DNA from 3 places in the Streptomyces sp. NPDC041205 genome. Region 2 is predicted to be linked to each of the others. Evidence: riboswitches for the same ligand, from Rfam matches in the RefSeq annotation. Region 2 holds a riboswitch; each other region holds the start of a gene.
What was found. A riboswitch is a leader RNA that binds a small molecule or an ion and turns the genes downstream of it on or off. The one in region 2 is predicted to bind cyclic di-AMP.
Positions count from the first base shown of each region.

Region 1: another riboswitch for cyclic di-AMP. It lies ahead of ACZ6BG_RS35975 (M23 family metallopeptidase); the one in region 2 lies ahead of ACZ6BG_RS29815 (M23 family metallopeptidase).
Region 3: another riboswitch for cyclic di-AMP. It lies ahead of ACZ6BG_RS12210 (C40 family peptidase); the one in region 2 lies ahead of ACZ6BG_RS29815 (M23 family metallopeptidase).

Region 1 covers NZ_JBVIZH010000013.1:54,169-60,056, reverse strand. The annotation lists gene ACZ6BG_RS35980 (M16 family metallopeptidase) at 1-1,102, shown strand, start outside; cyclic di-AMP (ydaO/yuaA leader) riboswitch at 1,364-1,525, shown strand; gene ACZ6BG_RS35975 (M23 family metallopeptidase) at 1,539-2,366, shown strand; gene ACZ6BG_RS35970 (GntR family transcriptional regulator) at 2,664-3,350, shown strand; gene ACZ6BG_RS35965 (HPr family phosphocarrier protein) at 3,593-3,874, opposite strand; gene ACZ6BG_RS35960 (bifunctional acetate--CoA ligase family protein/GNAT family N-acetyltransferase) at 4,053-5,888, shown strand, end outside.
Region 2 covers NZ_JBVIZH010000007.1:465,140-471,027, forward strand. The annotation lists gene ACZ6BG_RS29795 (hypothetical protein) at 1-252, shown strand, start outside; gene ACZ6BG_RS29800 (PLP-dependent cysteine synthase family protein) at 329-1,564, shown strand; gene ACZ6BG_RS29805 (MFS transporter) at 1,561-2,826, shown strand; gene ACZ6BG_RS29810 (PP2C family protein-serine/threonine phosphatase) at 3,300-4,325, shown strand; cyclic di-AMP (ydaO/yuaA leader) riboswitch at 4,556-4,691, shown strand; gene ACZ6BG_RS29815 (M23 family metallopeptidase) at 4,703-5,818, shown strand.
Region 3 covers NZ_JBVIZH010000002.1:1,179,605-1,185,492, reverse strand. The annotation lists gene ACZ6BG_RS12225 (LuxR C-terminal-related transcriptional regulator) at 1-626, shown strand, start outside; gene ACZ6BG_RS12220 (C40 family peptidase) at 681-1,739, opposite strand; gene ACZ6BG_RS12215 (hypothetical protein) at 2,263-2,616, shown strand; gene ACZ6BG_RS12210 (C40 family peptidase) at 2,751-3,983, opposite strand; cyclic di-AMP (ydaO/yuaA leader) riboswitch at 3,992-4,148, opposite strand; gene pcrA (DNA helicase PcrA) at 4,435-5,888, shown strand, end outside.

The DNA of each region.
Region 1 (5,888 bases), on a different contig from region 2:
CGGCGCCACGCTCGACGCGCACGCGGACCACCCCGGCGTCCGGGTCTCCCTGGAAGTGCCCGTCTCCCGCCTGCCCAAGGCCCTCGGCCTGCTCGCCGATGCCCTGCGCGCGCCCGCGTTCGCCGACAGCGAGGTCGAGCGCCTGGTCCGCAACCGCCTGGACGAGATCCCGCACGAGGCCGCCAACCCGGCGCGCCGCGCCGCCAAGGAGCTCTCCAAGGAGCTGTTCCCGGCGTCCTCGCGCATGTCGCGCCCGCGCCAGGGCACGGAGGAGACGGTCTCCGCCATCGACTCGGCGGCCGTACGCGCCTTCTACGAAAGGCATGTCCGCCCCGCCACGGCCACCGCCGTCGTGGTCGGCGACCTCACCGGCATCGACCTGGACGCCGTCCTCGCCGACACCCTCGGCGCCTGGACCGGTGGGGCGGCCGAGCCGCGCCCGGTGCCCCCGGTGACCGCCGACGACCGCGGCCGCGTCGTTATCGTGGACCGCCCCGGCGCCGTCCAGACGCAGCTGCTCATCGGCCGCGTCGGCCCGGACCGGCACGACCGCGTGTGGTCCGCGCAGGTCCTCGGCACGTACTGCCTGGGCGGCACCCTCACCTCGCGCCTGGATCGCGTCCTGCGCGAGGAGAAGGGCTACACCTACGGAGTGCGCGCCTTCGCCCAGGTCCTTCGCTCCGCCCCGGACGGGACGGGCGCCGCGATGCTCGCCATCAGCGGCTCCGTGGACACCCCCAACACGGGCCCGGCTCTGGACGACCTCTGGAAGGTCCTGCGCACGCTCGCCGCGGAGGGCCTGACGGACCCCGAGCGCGATGTCGCCGTGCAGAACCTGGTCGGCGTCGCCCCGTTGAAGTACGAGACGGCGGCGGCCGTCGCCGCCACCCTCGCCGACCAGGTCGAGCAGCACCTGCCGGACGACTTCCAGGCGCACCTGTACCGCCAGTTGGCGCAGACGGGCACCGTGGAGGCCACCGCGGCTGTCGTGAGCGCCTTCCCCGACGACCGTCTGGTGACGGTCCTCGTGGGCGACGCCGCGCAGATCGAGGAGCCCGTCAAGGCGCTCGGCATCGGTGAAGTGACGGTGGTCACCGGCTGATTGCCGGACGGGACGGACCGAGGCCGCCGCTGACGTAAAGCTGGACATAGCGGTATCAACGCCTCGCGAGGACAAGGACCCCAGTGGCTCAGGAAGCCGCTGGGGTCCCTGCATGCCGCCATATGTCCGAATTGACATGGAGGTTGCTCGTCTGGCCTGTGGCGTGCGCTACAAAAGGCCTGATTCGTTTGTCGATTGAAAGATGAGGCGTTTAGCGTCGGTCCGGCTGTCCGTCAGGCAGTACGCCGCGTCCGCGGCACCGGACAGCCATCGCCGAGTCCCCGTACGGCGCGAGCCAGGGGAGCCGGGGACCCACACGTCCCCTGGGGTGAATCGGACCCCTTGCCGCGAGGCGAGGAGCCCGTAGGAGACCTTCCTGCTCCGAACCCGTCAGCTAACCCGGTAGGCGAGAAGGAAGGAAAGGATCAGCCGCTTCATGGCGTTCACCCGCCCGACCGGCAAGCACCGCCGTCCGAGCCGCATCTCGCGCACGACCGCCAGCGCCGCGGGCGTCGCCGCGCTCACCACCACCGGAGTCATCTCGGGCCTGGCCGCGCCGGCCCTCGCCGCCGAAGGCAGCTCCGCGGAGTACGCGCACACCGGCCTCACCCAGTCCATCTCCGTCGGCGACTCCCTGGCCGGCGAGATCGACGCCCAGGCCGCCGCGCAGAAGCACGCCGCCGCCGAGGCCGAGGCCCAGAAGAAGGCCGAGGCCGAGGCCCGGGCCCAGGCCGCGGAGGCCAAGCGCAAGGCCGCCGAGGCCAAGCGGAAGGCCGAGGCCGCCGCGAAGGCGAAGGCCCAGAAGGAGCGCGAGGCCAAGGAGCGCGCCGCCCGCGAGGCCGAGCGCAAGCGCCTTGGCTCCTACGTCTCGCCGATCGACGGCAGCTACGTCTCCACCGGCTACAAGACCGGCGGCGCCATGTGGTCCTCCGGCAGCCACACCGGCGTCGACTTCCACGCCGCGTCCGGCACCCAGGTCCAGGCGGTCGCCGCGGGCACCGTCGTCGAGGCCGGCTGGGGCGGCGCCTACGGCAACAACGTCGTGATCCGCCACAACGACGGCACGTACACGCAGTACGGCCACATGTCGTCCCTCAGCGTCACGGTCGGCCAGACGGTCACCCCGGGTCAGCAGATCGGCCTCTCCGGCTCGACCGGCAACTCCAGCGGCCCGCACCTGCACTTCGAGGCCCGCACCGGCGCGGACTACGGCTCCGACATCGACCCCGTGGCGTACCTCCGCTCGCACGGCGTCAGCGTCTGATTCCCGACGCCGACGTCCGCATCCCGACCTCATCCCGGCGTCAACGTCTGGATCCCGATGTCGGGACCCTCCCGGACGCGTGAAAGCCCCGGCTCACCCGAGCCGGGGCTTTCACGCGTATGCACGCCCCTTTGGCCAAAAGATATCCATGGATTCCGGCCTCCCGTCGGAAAACCCGGACTTCTGCAATAGAGTTCATGGCGGCAGGGTCCATGGAGTCGTTGAACGAGCGCCATTCGACGCGTCGGCCGACGCGCCGACCGACGCGTTTCGCGGGCATTAAAGCGGAGGTCCGTCATGCGCATTCCCGCGCACTCGGTATGCACGGCCATCCGGGACGACATCGTCTCCGGTGTCTACGAACGCGGCACGCGCCTCACCGAGGAACTGCTCGCCCGCCGCTACGGCGTCTCCCGCGTCCCCGTGCGCGAGGCCCTGCGCACGTTGGAGGCCGAGGGCTTCGTCGTCACCCGCAGGCACGCGGGCGCCTGCGTCGCCGAGCCCACCGAGCAGGACGCCGCCGACCTCCTGGAGATCCGCGCGCTCCTGGAGCCCCTGGCGGCCGCCCGCGCCGCCCAGCGCCGCACCGACGCCCATCTGAAGGTCCTGCGCGGGCTCGTCCGGCTCGGCAAGGAGCGCTCCCGGCGCGGCGGCACCGAGGACCTCCGCTCGCTCGACGGCTGGTTCCACGAGACGCTCACGCAGGCCTCCTCCAGCCCCGGCCTGATCACCCTGCTCACCCAGCTCCGCCACAAGATCGCCTGGATGTGCGTCACGGAGCCCCAGGCCGCCCCCGCGCAGACCTGGTCCGAGCGCGCCGCCGTGGTCGACGCCGTGGCCCGCGGCGACGCGGAGCGGGCCCGTACGCTGACCGTGCTGCACGCCGAACGGTCCGCCGCGGCACACAGGCCGCGGACCGGCCCCCGCGCCGGGCGTGTGAGGGATTCGCAACATGCCGTCAACACGGTGAGCGTCCGGAATTAACGGCGGCGCCGTATACAAAGAGAGACGTGTTCGCGGTGGCATTTTTCGCTGCCTGCATTTCGACTTTTCGACTTCAGATATGCGTCGAAATGCGCGTGCGGTGCGCGACCGAATAAGCGTCGGCGTGCGACCTCATATACGTCATGAGATGTGCCGGATACGCAAAAGGTCCGCCCTGGATTCAGGACGGACCCCTCGCGTAGTGCCGGGCGGCGTTCTCTGCGCACAGAGCGCCAGGCGTACTAGACGGTCTCGGGAAGCTCCTCGAGCCCCTCGGCGACCAGCTTCGCCAGGCGGTCGAGAGCGGCATCCGCGCCCTCGGCGTCCGAAGCGAGCACGATCTCCTCGCCGCCCTGCGCGCCCAGACCGAGCACCCCGAGCATGGAGGCGGCGTTGACCGGGTTGCCGCCGGCCTTGGCGATCGTGACGGGGACGCCGGCGGCCGTGGCCGCGCGGACGAAGATGGAGGCGGGCCGGGCATGGAGGCCCTCGGCCCAGCCGACGTTGACGCGGCGCTCAGCCATGTGTTGCTGCCCTTCCAGGTGTCTCACACTTGTCTAGACCATTATCTCATGCCGACCTGAATGCTCTTGCCGACGTCCGTCACCACCCGCCACGGACGTACGTCCCTTACCCGGTCGCCCTTCGACCACTCCTACACTGCCCCGGCCCGGGCGACCGCGCGACCCGTACCCTGGCCCCATGCAGACCCCGCCGGACCGGCACCCCTACCCCTCCCACTGGGAGGCCGACGTGGTGTTGCGGGACGGGGGCACCGCCCGGATCAGGCCCATCACCGCCAAAGACGCCGACCGCCTGGTCAGCTTCTTCGAGCAGGTCTCCGACGAGTCGAAGTACTACCGCTTCTTCGCGCCGTACCCCCGGCTGTCCGCCAAGGACGTGCACCGCTTCACCCACCACGACCACGTGGACCGCGTGGGCCTCGCGGCCACCGTGGGCGGCGAGTTCATCGCGACCGTCCGCTTCGACCGCATCGACGCCCAGGGCCGCCCCGCCTCCGCGCCCGCCGACGAGGCCGAGGTCGCCTTCCTCGTGCAGGACGCCCACCAGGGTCGTGGCGTAGCCTCCGCGCTGCTCGAACACATCGCGGCCGTCGCCCGCGAGCGCGGCATCCGCCGCTTCGCCGCCGAGGTCCTGCCCGCCAACACCAAGATGGTCAAGGTCTTCACGGACGCCGGCTATCAGCAGCAGCGCAGCTTCGAGGACGGCGTCGTACGCCTGGAACTCGACCTGGAGCCCACCGATCGCTCCCTCGCCGTCCAGCGGGCCCGCGAACAGCGCGCCGAGGCGCGCTCCGTGCAGCGCCTGCTCGCGCCCGGCTCCGTCGCCGTCATCGGAGCGGGCCGCTCCCCGGACGGCGTCGGCCGGGGCGTTCTGCGCAACGTCCTGGGCGCGGGTTTCACCGGCCGTCTGTACGCCGTGAACAGCGCCCTCCCCGAAGGGGCCACCGACATCGACGGGGTACCCGCCCACCGCTCCGTGCGGGACATCGCCGAACCCGTCGACCTGGCCGTCGTCGCCGTCCCCGCCGAACGCGTCCCCGAGGCCGTCGCCGACTGCGGCGAACACGGCGTCCAGGGGCTCGTCGTCATCTCCGCCGGATACGCCGAGAGCGGCCCCGAAGGACGCGAACGGCAGCGTGAACTCGTCCGCCAAGCACGCTCCTACGGGATGCGCATCATCGGTCCGAACGCCTTCGGAGTCATCAACACCTCTCCGGAGACCCGCCTCAACGCCTCCCTGGCGCCCGACCTCCCGCCCGCCGGACGCCTCGGCCTGTTCACCCAGTCGGGCGCCATCGGCATCGCCCTCCTGTCCCGGCTGCACCGCCGCGGCTCGGGCCTGTGGGGCCTGTCCACGTGCGTCAGCACCGGCAACCGCGCGGACGTCTCCGGCAACGACGTACTCCAGTACTGGTACGACGACCCGGACACCGACGTCGCCCTGATGTACCTCGAATCGATCGGCAACCCCCGGAAGTTCACCCGCCTCGCCCGCCGCACCGCCGCCGTGAAGCCCCTCGTCGTCGTCCAGGGCGCCCGGCACAGCGGCATCGCGCCGACCGGCCACGCGGGCGCCGCCACCCGCCTCCCGCACGCCACCGTGTCGGCGCTGCTGCGGCAGGCCGGGGTGATCCGCGTGGACACCGTCACCGAACTCGTCGACGCCGGACTGCTCCTCTCCGGGCAGCCGCTGCCCGCCGGACCCCGCGTCGCCATCCTCGGCAACTCCGAGTCGCTCGGCCTGCTCACGTACGACGCCTGCGTCGCCGAAGGCCTGCGGCCGCTGCCGCCCCTCGACCTGACGACCGCCGCGTCCCCGGACGACTTCCGCACCGCGCTCGCCGCAGCGCTGGCCGACGAGGGCTGTGACGCGGTCGTCGTCACCGTCATCCCGTCCCTCGGCGAGTCCACCCGCCAGGGCGAGGACAAGTCCCTGGCGGCGGCCCTGCGCGCCGCCGCCGCGAGCTGCCCCACGAAGCCGGTCACGGTCGTCCACGTGGAGCTGGGCGGCCTG
Region 2 (5,888 bases):
TGCCCCGGCCCCGGCCACGGCGAGCACGCAGGCTCGGCGCACCCCGCGGCGCTCGCCGCGCAGCCCGCCGACCGGGAGCGGCAGGACGGGGCGGGCGGCAAGGGCGGCAAGGCCGGCAAGGGCGCCCTCGGGGGCGTACTCGCGGCGGACACGGCGGCCCGTCTCGTCCGGTGCGTGCCGCCCCGCGCCGGGCCCTGTTGCGCCAAGGCGGGCCAGCGGCTCCTCGTCGCCATCGGAGTGGACCGGAACTGAGGGTGCCCCGGAGTTCCCGCGCGGACTCCCACGCCACCCCCCATCCACGTACCGAAGCACCGAAGGACACCCCCGCATGATCGGCAACCTTCAGCCCGCGGCGGCCGCCGTGGGCAACACACCCGTGCTCTGGATCGACGAACCCACGCCCGACGGCGGCCGCGGCTACTGGGCCAAGCTCGAAGGCTTCAACTTCGGCGGCATCAAGGACCGGGCCGCCCTGCACATGGTCGAACGGGCCCGCGCCCGCGGCGAGTTGCGGCCCGGCGCGCCCATCGTCGAGTCCACGTCCGGCACCCTCGGCCTCGGCCTCGCCCTCGCGGGCGTGCACTACGGCCACCCCGTGCACATCGTCACCGACCCCGGCCTCGAACCCATCGTCGAGCGGATGCTGACCGCGCACGGCGCCCGCGTCCACCTCGTCCGCGAACCCGGGCCCGTGGGCGGCTGGCAGCAGGCCCGGGTCGAGCGGGTCGCCGCGCTGATGGAGCGGCCGGAGTTCACCGGTGCCTGGTGCCCGAACCAGTACCACAACCCCGAGAACCAGGCCGCGTACCGGCCCCTTGCCGACGAACTCGTCCGGCAGATCGGCCAGTTCGACGTCCTGGTGTGCGCCGTCGGCACCGGCGGGCACTCCGCCGGGATCGCCCGGACCCTGCGCGCGCACGCCCTGCCCGGCCTCGAACTCGTCGGCGTGGACAGCGTCGCCTCGACCATCTTCGGGCTCGCCGCCGGGCCCCGCCTGATGCGCGGGCTCGGCTCGTCGATCCACCCGCGCAACGTCGACCACGCCGCCTTCGACGAGGTCCACTGGGTGGGTCCCGCCGAGGCCGTGCGCAGCGCGCGGCGGCTCGCCGGGCGGCAGTTCGCCTCGGGCGGCTGGAGCGTGGGCGCGGTCGCGCTCGTCTCCGCGTGGCTCGCCCGTACGCGGCCGCGCGGGACGCGGATCGCGGCGGTGTTCCCGGACGGGCCGCAGCGGTACTTCGACACGGTGTTCAACGACGAGTACTGCGACGCGCACGGGCTGCTCGGCCGCCCCGGCACGATCCCGGACGAGCCCCGGGAGGTGCCGGGCCCCGGGGACGGCGTGGTGGCGTGGAGCAGGTGGCGGGCCGGGCGGTGCGCGACGGCTCCGCGGTGGGATGTGCGGGGTGAGGTGCGCGGTGAGGCGCGGGGCGCGGTGGGCCTGCCCGGCGGTGGCGGTGGTCCCGGTCTTCCCGGCGAGCCCGTCGGCGCGCCGGGGCTCCCCGGCCACCCCGTCGGCGCCCACGGCCACCCCGTCGCCGTACCGGGCGAAGGTGTCGTCCAGTGACCCAGGTCTGGGCCCGCGCGCGCACCTTCGAGCCCGCCGTGCAGCTCCTCTTCGTCAACCAGTTCAGCATCAACCTCGGCTTCTACATGCTGATGCCGTACCTCGCGGCCCACCTCTCCGGCGAACTCGGGCTCGCCGCCTGGGCGGTGGGCCTGGTGCTCGGCGTGCGGAACCTCTCCCAGCAGGGGATGTTCCTGGTCGGCGGCGCGCTCGCCGACCGGCTCGGGTACAAGCCGATGATCGTCGCCGGGTGTGCCCTGCGCACCGGCGGCTTCGCGGCGCTCGCGTTCGCGCAGACACTGCCGGTGCTCATCGCGGCGTCGGCGGCGACCGGGCTCGCGGGGGCGCTGTTCAATCCGGCGGTACGCGCGTACGTCGCCGCCGAGGCGGGCACGCCGGAACGCCGCGTGGAGGCGTTCGCGCTGTTCAACGTCTTCTACCAGACCGGCATCCTGCTCGGCCCGCTCGTCGGACTCGCCCTGACCGGCGTGGACTTCAAGCTCACGTGCGCGGTGGCGGCGGTGCTCTTCGCCCTCCTCTCGGTGGTGCAGGTGCTGCGCCTGCCGGTGCGCAAGGGGGAGGCGGCGGCCGGGGACGGCCCGGGCGCGGCCCAGGGGCAGTGGCGGGCCGTGTTCGGCAACCGGCCGTTCTGGCTGTTCTCGCTCGCCATGACCGGCTCGTACGTCCTGTCGTTCCAGGTGTACCTCGCTCTGCCCCTCGAAGTGGAGCGGCTGCTCGGCGGGGGCACGGCGACGACGGTCGCGACCAGCGCGCTGTTCGTGGTGTCGGGGCTCGTCGCGCTCGTCGGGCAGCTCCGGATCACCGACTGGTGCCGGCGCGCCTGGACGCGGGAGCAGTGTCTGGTCGCCGGGCTCGCCCTGATGGGCGCCGCGTTCCTGCCGCCCGCCCTGGGCGGGCCCGGGTACGCGGGCGTCACGGCGCTGCTGCTGTGCGCGGCGGCGCTGGCGGCCGCGAACGCCGTGCTCTACCCCTTCGAGATGGACACCGTCGTCTCGCTCGCGGGCGAGAGGTGGGTGGCCACGCACTACGGCCTCTACAACACGGTCTGCGGTGTCGGCATCACCGCGGGGAACCTCGCGATGGGCGCGCTGCTCGACGTGGCGGAGGACCGGGGACTGCCCGCGGTGCCGTGGTTGGCGCTGGCCGTCCTCGGCGTCGGCTGCGCGCTGGCCCTGCGCTCGCTGGCCAGGTCCGGTCGGCTCGCGGCGCCGGTGCCGGTGCTCGGGGGTGACGCCGCCTGACCCACGCGCGCCCGGGGCGTGCGGTGCCGGTCCCACCCGGCCCCACGCCTCCGGGCGCGTCCCCGCCCCACCACACGGCTCACCCACTCGGCCCACATCAGGTCGCCCCGGGCCCCCGCTGCGGGAAGCCTGGATGGGCCGACGCGGCGCTGATGCGGTGGAGTGGAGTGGTGGTGGTTGCTGTGCGTGGTGGGGGGCCTGACGGTGCGCAGGGCGGCCCGGGGGGTGGGGGGTCCGGCGACCGGCGTTCCGGTGGTCGGGAGCGCGGGGAGGGGAAGTCCGCCGACGGGAAGTCCGGCGCCCGAAAGTCCGCCAGCCGCGAGCCCGGCGGCACAGCCCGCCCCCGCCCTCGTAGAACAGCCCGCCCCCGGCCCACCATCGCCCCCGGCGACACCACCCGCACCCTCCCCCGCGAGCGGGCCCTCGTCCGGGCGCTGCCCCCGCTCCTCCTCGTCGCCGGGATCTGCTTCGACATGCTCACGCCGCCGGAGTTCACCGCGTCCCCGCTGTTCGCCGCGGCGCCCCTGATCACCGCCCCGTTCTTCCGGCTGCGGACGACCGTCGCGACCGCCGCGGTGTCCTGTGCCGCCGTGCTCGTGCTGCGCCTGGGGCACCGCGTGGACGGCGCCGACGTACAGGTCATCACCGAGTTCGTGACGGTGCTGACCGTCGGCGCGCTCGCCGTCGTCATCAACCGGGTCGTCCGCCGCGGCGACGCCCGCCTCGCCTCCGCCCGCTCCATCGCCGAGGCCGCCCAGCGCGCGGTCCTGCCGCAGCCCGACCCGCGGATCGGCGGCCTGGACATCGCCGCGCGGTACGAGGCGGCGGAGGCCGACGCGTTCATCGGCGGGGACCTGTACGCCGTGCAGGACACCCCGCACGGGGTGCGGCTCGTCGTCGGTGACGTACGGGGCAAGGGGATGGGCGCGGTGGCCGCCGTCGCCGTCGTCATCGGCGCCTTCCGGGAGGCCGCCGAGCAGGAGGCCACGCTGGAGGCGGTGGCGCAGCGCCTGGAGCGCGCCCTCGCGCGGGAGGGCACGCGGCGCGACGGGCTCGACGCCTTCGAGGGGTTCACCACGGCGGTCCTCGTGGAGATCCCGCGCGGCGACGAGGGCACCGTACGGATCATCAACCGCGGCCACCCCGAACCGCTGATGCTGCGGGCCGACGGGCGGCTGTGCGTGCTCTCGCCGTCCGAGCCCGCGCTGCCGCTCGGCATGGGCGACCTCGGCACCTGGCCGGACCGCGCGGACCAGAGCCCGTTCCCGCCGGGGGCCACGCTGCTGCTCTACACCGACGGGCTCTCCGAGGCCCGGGACGAGGAGGGCCGGTTCTACGTCCCCGCCACCCGGCTCGGCGGCCGGATCTTCCCCGGCCCCGCGGGCCCCGACTCGCTCCTCGCGACCCTCGTCGACGAGGTCCGCCGGCACACCGGGGGCGGCGCCACGGACGACCTGGCGATGCTCGCCGTACGCCGCCCGGTGACGGTCGGTGACTGAAGGGCACCCCTCCGCAGCCTGATTGACGTGATGTCAGCAAGCCGTGGAGATCCAGAACGCTGCGGTGCGTCATGGCCTCCGCTCAACTCGCCCTACTCCAGCCGCTGATGTCCCTTGTGTTCGTAGCGTAAGCGTTAACGATCAGACGGAACGGCTTGGAATACGGCACCGCCGTCTATTAACGTTCGATAACGCAGCGCGGTCGTCCCAGCCGGCACTCCAGTCGGCTCCGTGCGCACGCGCCTAATCCCGCAAGGGAGCCGGGGAACCACCACATTGGGGTGAATCGGGCAAGCGGTACGCCCGTAGGAGACCTTCCTGCTCCGAACCCGTCAGCTAACCCGGTAGGCGAGAAGGAAGGAAAGGAGTGCGCCCCAGTGGCGTCCAACCGGCCTGCCCCCGAAGCGCTCTACGTACCGAACGACGACTCCGCCGAAGGACCCGAAGGTCCCGACAGATCCACGGGGTTCGGCGGGTACGCCCCCCAGGAGCCGTGGGAGGAGTGGAACCCGACCGCGGAGTCCGTCCGCCCCGTGCGCGGCAGGCACCGGGTCCACAAGAAGGGCGGCGGCGGACTCGCGCGCAGCTCCACCGTCCTCGGCGTCGGCGTCATCGCGGCCGTGGGCGCGGGCGGCATCGCCACCGCGCAGGGCGGCAAGCCGCCGGTCTCCATCGCCATGCCGGACATGTCGGCGGTCACCGACCAGCTCCCGGAGGCCAAGTCCCTGCCGGGCGTGGGCTCCCTGATATCCGACGACTCCGCCGGCGGCGCCGACACCTCCACCGTCGCGGCCGCCGCGCCGCTCAGCTCCGCGGGCGTCACCACCGCCGACGCCGAGCGCGGCGCCACCGGCGCGGGCGAGGCCCTGCGCGCCCGCATCATGCAGCAGGCCGAGAACCAGCAGCACCAGGCGGAGGACGCCCAGCGCCTCGCCGCCGAGGACGCCGCCGTGAAGAAGGCCGCCGAGCAGGCCAAGGCCCAGCAGGACAAGGCGAAGGCGGCCGCGAAGGCCAAGGCCGCCGAGGAGAAGCGCAAGAAGGCGGAGGCCGCGCGCAAGAAGGCCGAGGCGGAGCGCCTCGCCAAGCTCGCGAAGGCGTTCTCGCTGCCCACCTCCTCGTACACCCTCACCTCGCACTTCGGTGACTCCGGCGCCATGTGGTCCTCCGGCCAGCACACCGGCCTGGACTTCGCCGCCCCCACCGGCACGCCCCTCAAGGCCGTGCACACCGGCACCATCAAGTCGGCCGGCTGGTCGGGGTCGTACGGCTACCGCACGGTCCTCGAGCTGGAGGACGGCACCGAGATCTGGTACTGCCACCAGTCCTCGATGAGCGTCAGCGTCGGCCAGAAGGTCACCACGGGCGACGTCATCGGCCGCGTCGGCGCGACCGGCAACGTCACCGGACCGCACCTCCACATGGAGGTCCACACCAGCGGCGGCGCCAACATCGACCCGCTGGCCTGGCTGCAGGGCAAGGGCCTCAACCCGTAACACCCCACCGGCTCCGGCGGTCCTGGCGACGACCCCCCGACGCCAGGGCCGCCGGTTGGCATCCGTGACG
Region 3 (5,888 bases), on a different contig from region 2:
GGATGTTCCGCACCGGCGTGCAGGCGGAGATCGGTCAGACGGAGCGCACGGGCGTCGAGGTGGTCGGCGAGGCCGCCGACGTCGACCAGGCGGTCACGGTCATCACGGCGACGCGCCCCGAGGTGGTGCTCCTCGACGTGCACCTGCCGGGCGGCGGCGGGGTCGAAGTTCTGCGCCGGTGCGCGCCGTTGATGGCGGATGCGGAGAACCCGGTGCGGTTCCTCGCGCTGTCGGTGTCGGACGCCGCGGAGGACGTCATCGGGGTCATCCGCGGCGGCGCCCGCGGCTATGTCACCAAGACGATCACCGGCACGGACCTGGTCGACTCGATCTTCCGGGTCCAGGAGGGCGACGCGGTGTTCTCGCCGCGGCTCGCCGGTTTCGTCCTGGACGCGTTCGCGTCGACGGACGCGGCGCCGGTCGACGAGGACCTGGACCGTCTCACGCAGCGCGAGCGCGAGGTGCTGCGGCTCATCGCCCGCGGGTACGCGTACAAGGAGATCGCCAAGCAGCTCTACATCTCCGTGAAGACGGTCGAGTCCCATGTCTCGGCGGTGCTGCGCAAGCTCCAGCTCTCCAACCGGCACGAGCTGACGCGGTGGGCGACGGCGCGGCGCCTGGTCTGACGGCGGTCGGCTCGCACCACGGCAAGGTCGGGCTCGCACCACGGCGGGGCGGGCTCACCCCACCCGCGTCGCCCCGGCGAACGGCATCTGGTCGATGGGTGCGAGGCGGACCGGCGCGCTCGGGTTCGGGGCGTGGATCATCTTGCCGTCGCCGACGTAGAGGCCGACGTGGCTGATGCCCGAGTAGAAGAACACCAGGTCGCCCGGCTGGAGTTCGGCGCGGGAGACGCGCCGTCCCGCGTCGATCTGGGCGTATGTCGTGCGCGGCAGGGAGACGCCCGCGGCGCGGTACGCGGCCTGGGTGAGGCCGGAGCAGTCGAAGGCGCTCGGGCCGGTGGCGCCCCAGACGTAGGGGCTGCCGAGGGCCTTGTAGGCGTACGAGACGGCCGCCGCGGCGCGGGAGCCGACGGCCTTCGAGGCGCCCGGCGCGGGACCGCGGGAGGCGACGCGCGAGGCCCGGTCGGAGTCCCCGCCCGCTCCGTCCGCGGCGAGGCGGGCGCGCTCCTCGCGGGTCAGCCGCGCGAGCAGCCGCTTGGCCTCGGCGAGCTTGCCCGTCACGGTCTTCTTGTGCTTCCGCAGGTCCGCCTGGCGGGACTTGAGGTCGTCGAGCGTGCCGTCCGCCTCGGTGTGCAGCTGGTCGAGCTCACGGATCTGGTGGCGTACGTCGGTGACGGTGGCGGCCTGGCGGTGGCCCGCGCGGTCGGCGCGAGAGGCCCGGTCGAGGAACTGGTCCGGGTCGGAGGAGAGCGCCAACTGCACCGACGGGTCGATGGCTCCGGTGCGGTACTGCGCGGTGGCCAGTGAACCAAGGCCCTGGCGGGCCGTGTTGAGCTTCTCGGTCCTGCGGGCCGCCTCGTCGCGCAGGTCGGTCAGGGACCGCTCGGCCTTGTCGGCCTTCTCCTTGGCACCGTTGTACTTCTCGGTGGCGACCTCGGCCTCGCGGTAGAGCTCGTCGACCTTGTCCTTCACCTCGCTGGGAGTGAGCCGGGGCTCCGCGTGTCCGATGCCCTCGAAGGCGGTCGCGGTGGCGGCCGACGCGAGGGCGAGGGTGGCGGCCGTACGGGCCGTATGGCCGCTGAGCGAGCGCTGCTTGGGCTTGCGGTGCGCTGCCACGGAGGCTCCACGTCCTTCCTTGTGGCCGGGGCCCCCACCGGTGCCGCCGAGCCTGACGCCGCTGCGGTGCCGGTCCGACGGCGCTCGCACAGGGGAGCGGGACGCCGTCGGACTTTCTCGGCGGAGGTGGCCGACTGCCGCCCCTGACGGGGTGGTGGTGGGGAGTCGGTCACCTGGCAGAGGACGCTAAACCTGACTGTCACCGCTTCGTGACCCGATGTGCGCTAACGACGGATGAGTGCCGAGGAGTGAACGGATTCGAGCGGCGCGGCCGGGGTGCGGTGGCGGGTTTCGCGGCGCGCGTGACCGATGTGGCGTTTGTGGCCCGCCTTCTCGGTGGTGGGTGATACGGCGCCGCTCGGTGACGGACGCCGCGGCCCCGGCGACCGGGACGACTGCCCGGCCCCGCCCGCCCCGCCTGGCCCCGCCCGCCCCGCCTGGCCCCGCCCGCCCCGCCTGGCCCCGCCGGGACCGACTGGACCCGCCCGGCTCGCGCCGAGCGCCGGGAATTAGGCTCCGCCCCATGGACGTACTCATCCATCTCTTCGTCGGCCTGCACATCATCGGCATCGCCTCGCTCCTGGGCGGCTTCCTGACCCAGATGAAGGCGATGGGCGAGGGCACGGCCCGGTTCAGCCCCGCGATGCTGCACGGCGCGTTGACCATGTTGATCACCGGAGTCGCCCTCGTCGGGTTGAACCAGGCGGACGACAACACGGTCAACAACCTCAAGATCGGCATCAAGCTCGCGCTGCTGATCGTGATTCTCGGGCTCGTGTACGTGAAGCGGGACGAGGAGAAGGTCGACAAGGGGATGTTCGGGGCGGTCGGTGGCCTCACGACGGCGAACATCTTCATCGCGGTGCTCTGGACGTGACCGCCGCCCTCCGACAGGTCTGACAGGTCTGGACAGGTCCGACAGGTCCGACACGAATTGCCCCGCACGCGCGCGTGCGGGGCAATTTCGTAGCTCTACGTAGACAGCGATTACGTGCGCAGAGGGTTAACGGTTCACGCGGGCCGGACCACGCTGTGGATCGGCATGTAGTAGATCGACTCGACGCGGACGTTCGCGCCCGGCTTCGGGGCGTGGATCATCTTGCCGTCGCCGATGTAGATCCCGACGTGACTGATGTCGTCGTAGAAGAAGACCAGGTCACCGGGCTTGGCCTGGGAGGTCGGCACGGTCGTGCCGACCTTCACCTGGTCCCAGGTGGTGCGCGGCAGCGAGATCCCGGCGGTCTTCCAGGCCGCCTGCGTGAGCCCGGAGCAGTCGTAGGAGCCGGGCCCCGTGGCGCCCCACACGTAGGGCTTGCCCATCTGCTTCTCGGCGAAGGCGATCACCTTCGCGGCCTTGGCCGCGTATCCGCTGCCCGCACCCGAGCCGGAACCCGTGTCCGAGCCCGAGCCCGCCCCGGAGCCGCTGTCCGCCCCGGAGTCCGAGCCGGACCCCGAGCCCTGCTCCTGCCCCTGCTCACGCTCCCGCTCGCGGCGCTCGGCGGCCTCCTTGGCCTTCCGCTCGCGCTCCTCCGCGGCCTGCTTGCGCGCCAGCTCGGCCGCCTTGCGCTTGGCGGCCTCCTCCTTGCGCTTCTCGATCGCCGCGAGCCGCGCCTTCTCCTCGGCGGTCAGCTTCGACAGGAGCGAGCGGGCCTCGGTCAGCTTGGTCTGGACGGTCCGCTTGCTCGACCGGAGGTCGTCGCGCGAGTCCTGCAGCGACTTCAGGCTCTTCGTGGCCTTCGTGCGCTGCTTGGTCGCCGCGACCTGCTGGGTCTGGTAGTCGTCGACGGCCTTCTTCTGGCGGCTGGTGAGCCGGTCCGCGAGGTGGTTCTGGTCGAAGAAGCCCTTGGGGTCGTCGGCGAGCATCATCGCGGCGGTCTCGGAGACGGCGCCGGTGCGGTACTGCGCGGCGGCGAAGGAGCCGAGCTCCTGCCGTGCCTCGTTCAGCCGGTCCGTGCGTTTGGCCACGTCGTCCAGGAGCCGGTCGGCCTTCTTGCGCTGCTTGTCGGTGCGCTCCTTGGCCGAGTTGTACTTCTGCGTGGCCACTCCGGCCTGCTGGTAGAGGTCGTCGACCTTCTTCTGGACCTCTTCGAGGCTCGGCTTGCCAGGCTCGGCGGGGGCGGCCGGCGCGGCGTTCGCGCTCTGCGACAGCAGGGCCACCGACGTCAGGGCGGCCGTCGTGATGCCGAGGGCCGGGGTCGTGCGTATGAGGGCTGAGCGGCTGCGCGGCTTGCGGTGCGACGCCAAAGCTGGCGACTCCTTCCGTGGACCGCCTACCGGGTTAGCTGTCGGGTTCGGGCGGGTGCTCCGGAAGGCTGCCCTACCGCTGCGTACGTCGTACGGAGCGGATTCACCCCAAAGAACATGGTGGGTCCCCGGCTCCGAACACGTCGGACTCGGCGGAGGCCGCGCGTGACCGGCGGGGATCGCCGGTGGGGGGACGTGCGGCCCGCGCAGCACGCTAGCCAACTCCCGTGGCACGAGGGAAGGATGATGTTCGATATGCCCGATACATTTTCGTGACTTCACGAGGCCCTCGGCGCCGTGCTGACGCGGACGGCCGAGGTCGTGGCGCAGCGTTACTCCCCGGGCGCGCAGCGCGGGCGTGGCCGGAACCGGGCGGGCTCGGGGCGGCCTCAGGGCGGCCTCGTGGAACCCGGGGCGGGTTGTCAGTGGGGCCGCCTAGACTCGGGAGGCGATGAGCAGCCTCTTTGACGACAGCTTCCTGGCGGACCTCAAGCCCTCGCAGGGCCACGACGAGGAACCCCCGCCGCCGCCCGAGGACAGCGCTCCGGAGCCCGTTCCGGACGACTTGTTCCAAGGGAGGTTCGACGCGCCCGCACCCCGGGACGCGTACTACCGGGACGGTGCCCCCCGCCCCGCGATCGACCCGGCGGCGCTGCTCGACGGCCTGAACGAGAACCAGCGCGCGGCCGTCGTGCACGCGGGCTCCCCGCTGCTCATCGTCGCCGGCGCGGGATCCGGCAAGACGCGGGTGCTCACCCACCGCATCGCGTACCTCCTCGCGGAGCGCGGCGCGCACCCCGGCCAGATCCTCGCGATCACGTTCACGAACAAGGCCGCGGGCGAGATGAAGGAGCGCGTCGAGCAGCTCGTCGGCCCGCGCGCGGGCGCGATGTGGGTGTCGACGTTCCACAGCGCGTGCGTGCGCATCCTGCGCCGGGAGTACAAGAAGCTGGGCTTCACGTCCTCCTTCTCGATCTACGACGCCGCGGACTCCAAGCGCCTGATGGCCCTGGTCTGCCGGGACCTGGACCTGGACCCGAAGAAGTTCCCGCCGAAGTCCTTCAGCGCCAAGATCTCGAACCTGAAGAACGAGCTGATCGACGAGGAGGACTTCGCCGCCCAGGCCGCCGACGGCTTCGAGAAGACCCTCGCCCAGGCGTACGCGATGTACCAGTCGCGCCTCCGCGAGGCCAACGCCCTGGACTTCGACGACCTGATCATGACGACGGTGAACCTGCTGCGCGCCTTCCCGGACGTCGCCGAGCACTACCGCCGCCGCTTCCGCCACGTGATGGTCGACGAGTACCAGGACACCAACCACGCGCAGTACGCCCTCGTGCGCGAGCTGGTGGGCCCCTCCGGAGAGGATCAGGAACCGGGCGAGCTGTGCGTCGTGGGTGACGCCGACCAGTCCATCTACGCCTTCCGCGGCGCCACGATCCGCAACATCCTCCAGTTCGAGGAGGACTACCCGGACGCGACCACGATCCTCCTGGAGCAGAACTACCGCTCCACGCAGACGATCCTGACCGCCGCCAACGCCGTCATCGAGCGCAACGAGAGCCGCCGCCCCAAGAACCTGTGGACCAACGCGGGCGCGGGCGCCCGCATCACCGGGTACGTGGCGGACACCGAGCACGACGAGGCCCAGTTCGTCGCCGATGAGATCGACCGCCTCACCGACGCGGGCGACGCCAAGGCGGGTGACGTGGCGATCTTCTACCGCACGAACGCCCAGTCCCGTGTCTTCGAAGAGATCTTCATCCGCGTCGGCCTGCCCTACAAGGTCGTCGGCGGCGTGCGGTTCTACGAGCGCAAGGAAGTCCGCGACGTCCTCGCGTACTTGCGGGTCCTCGCCAACCCCGAGGACGCCGTCCCGCTGCGCCGCATCCTGAACGTGCCGAA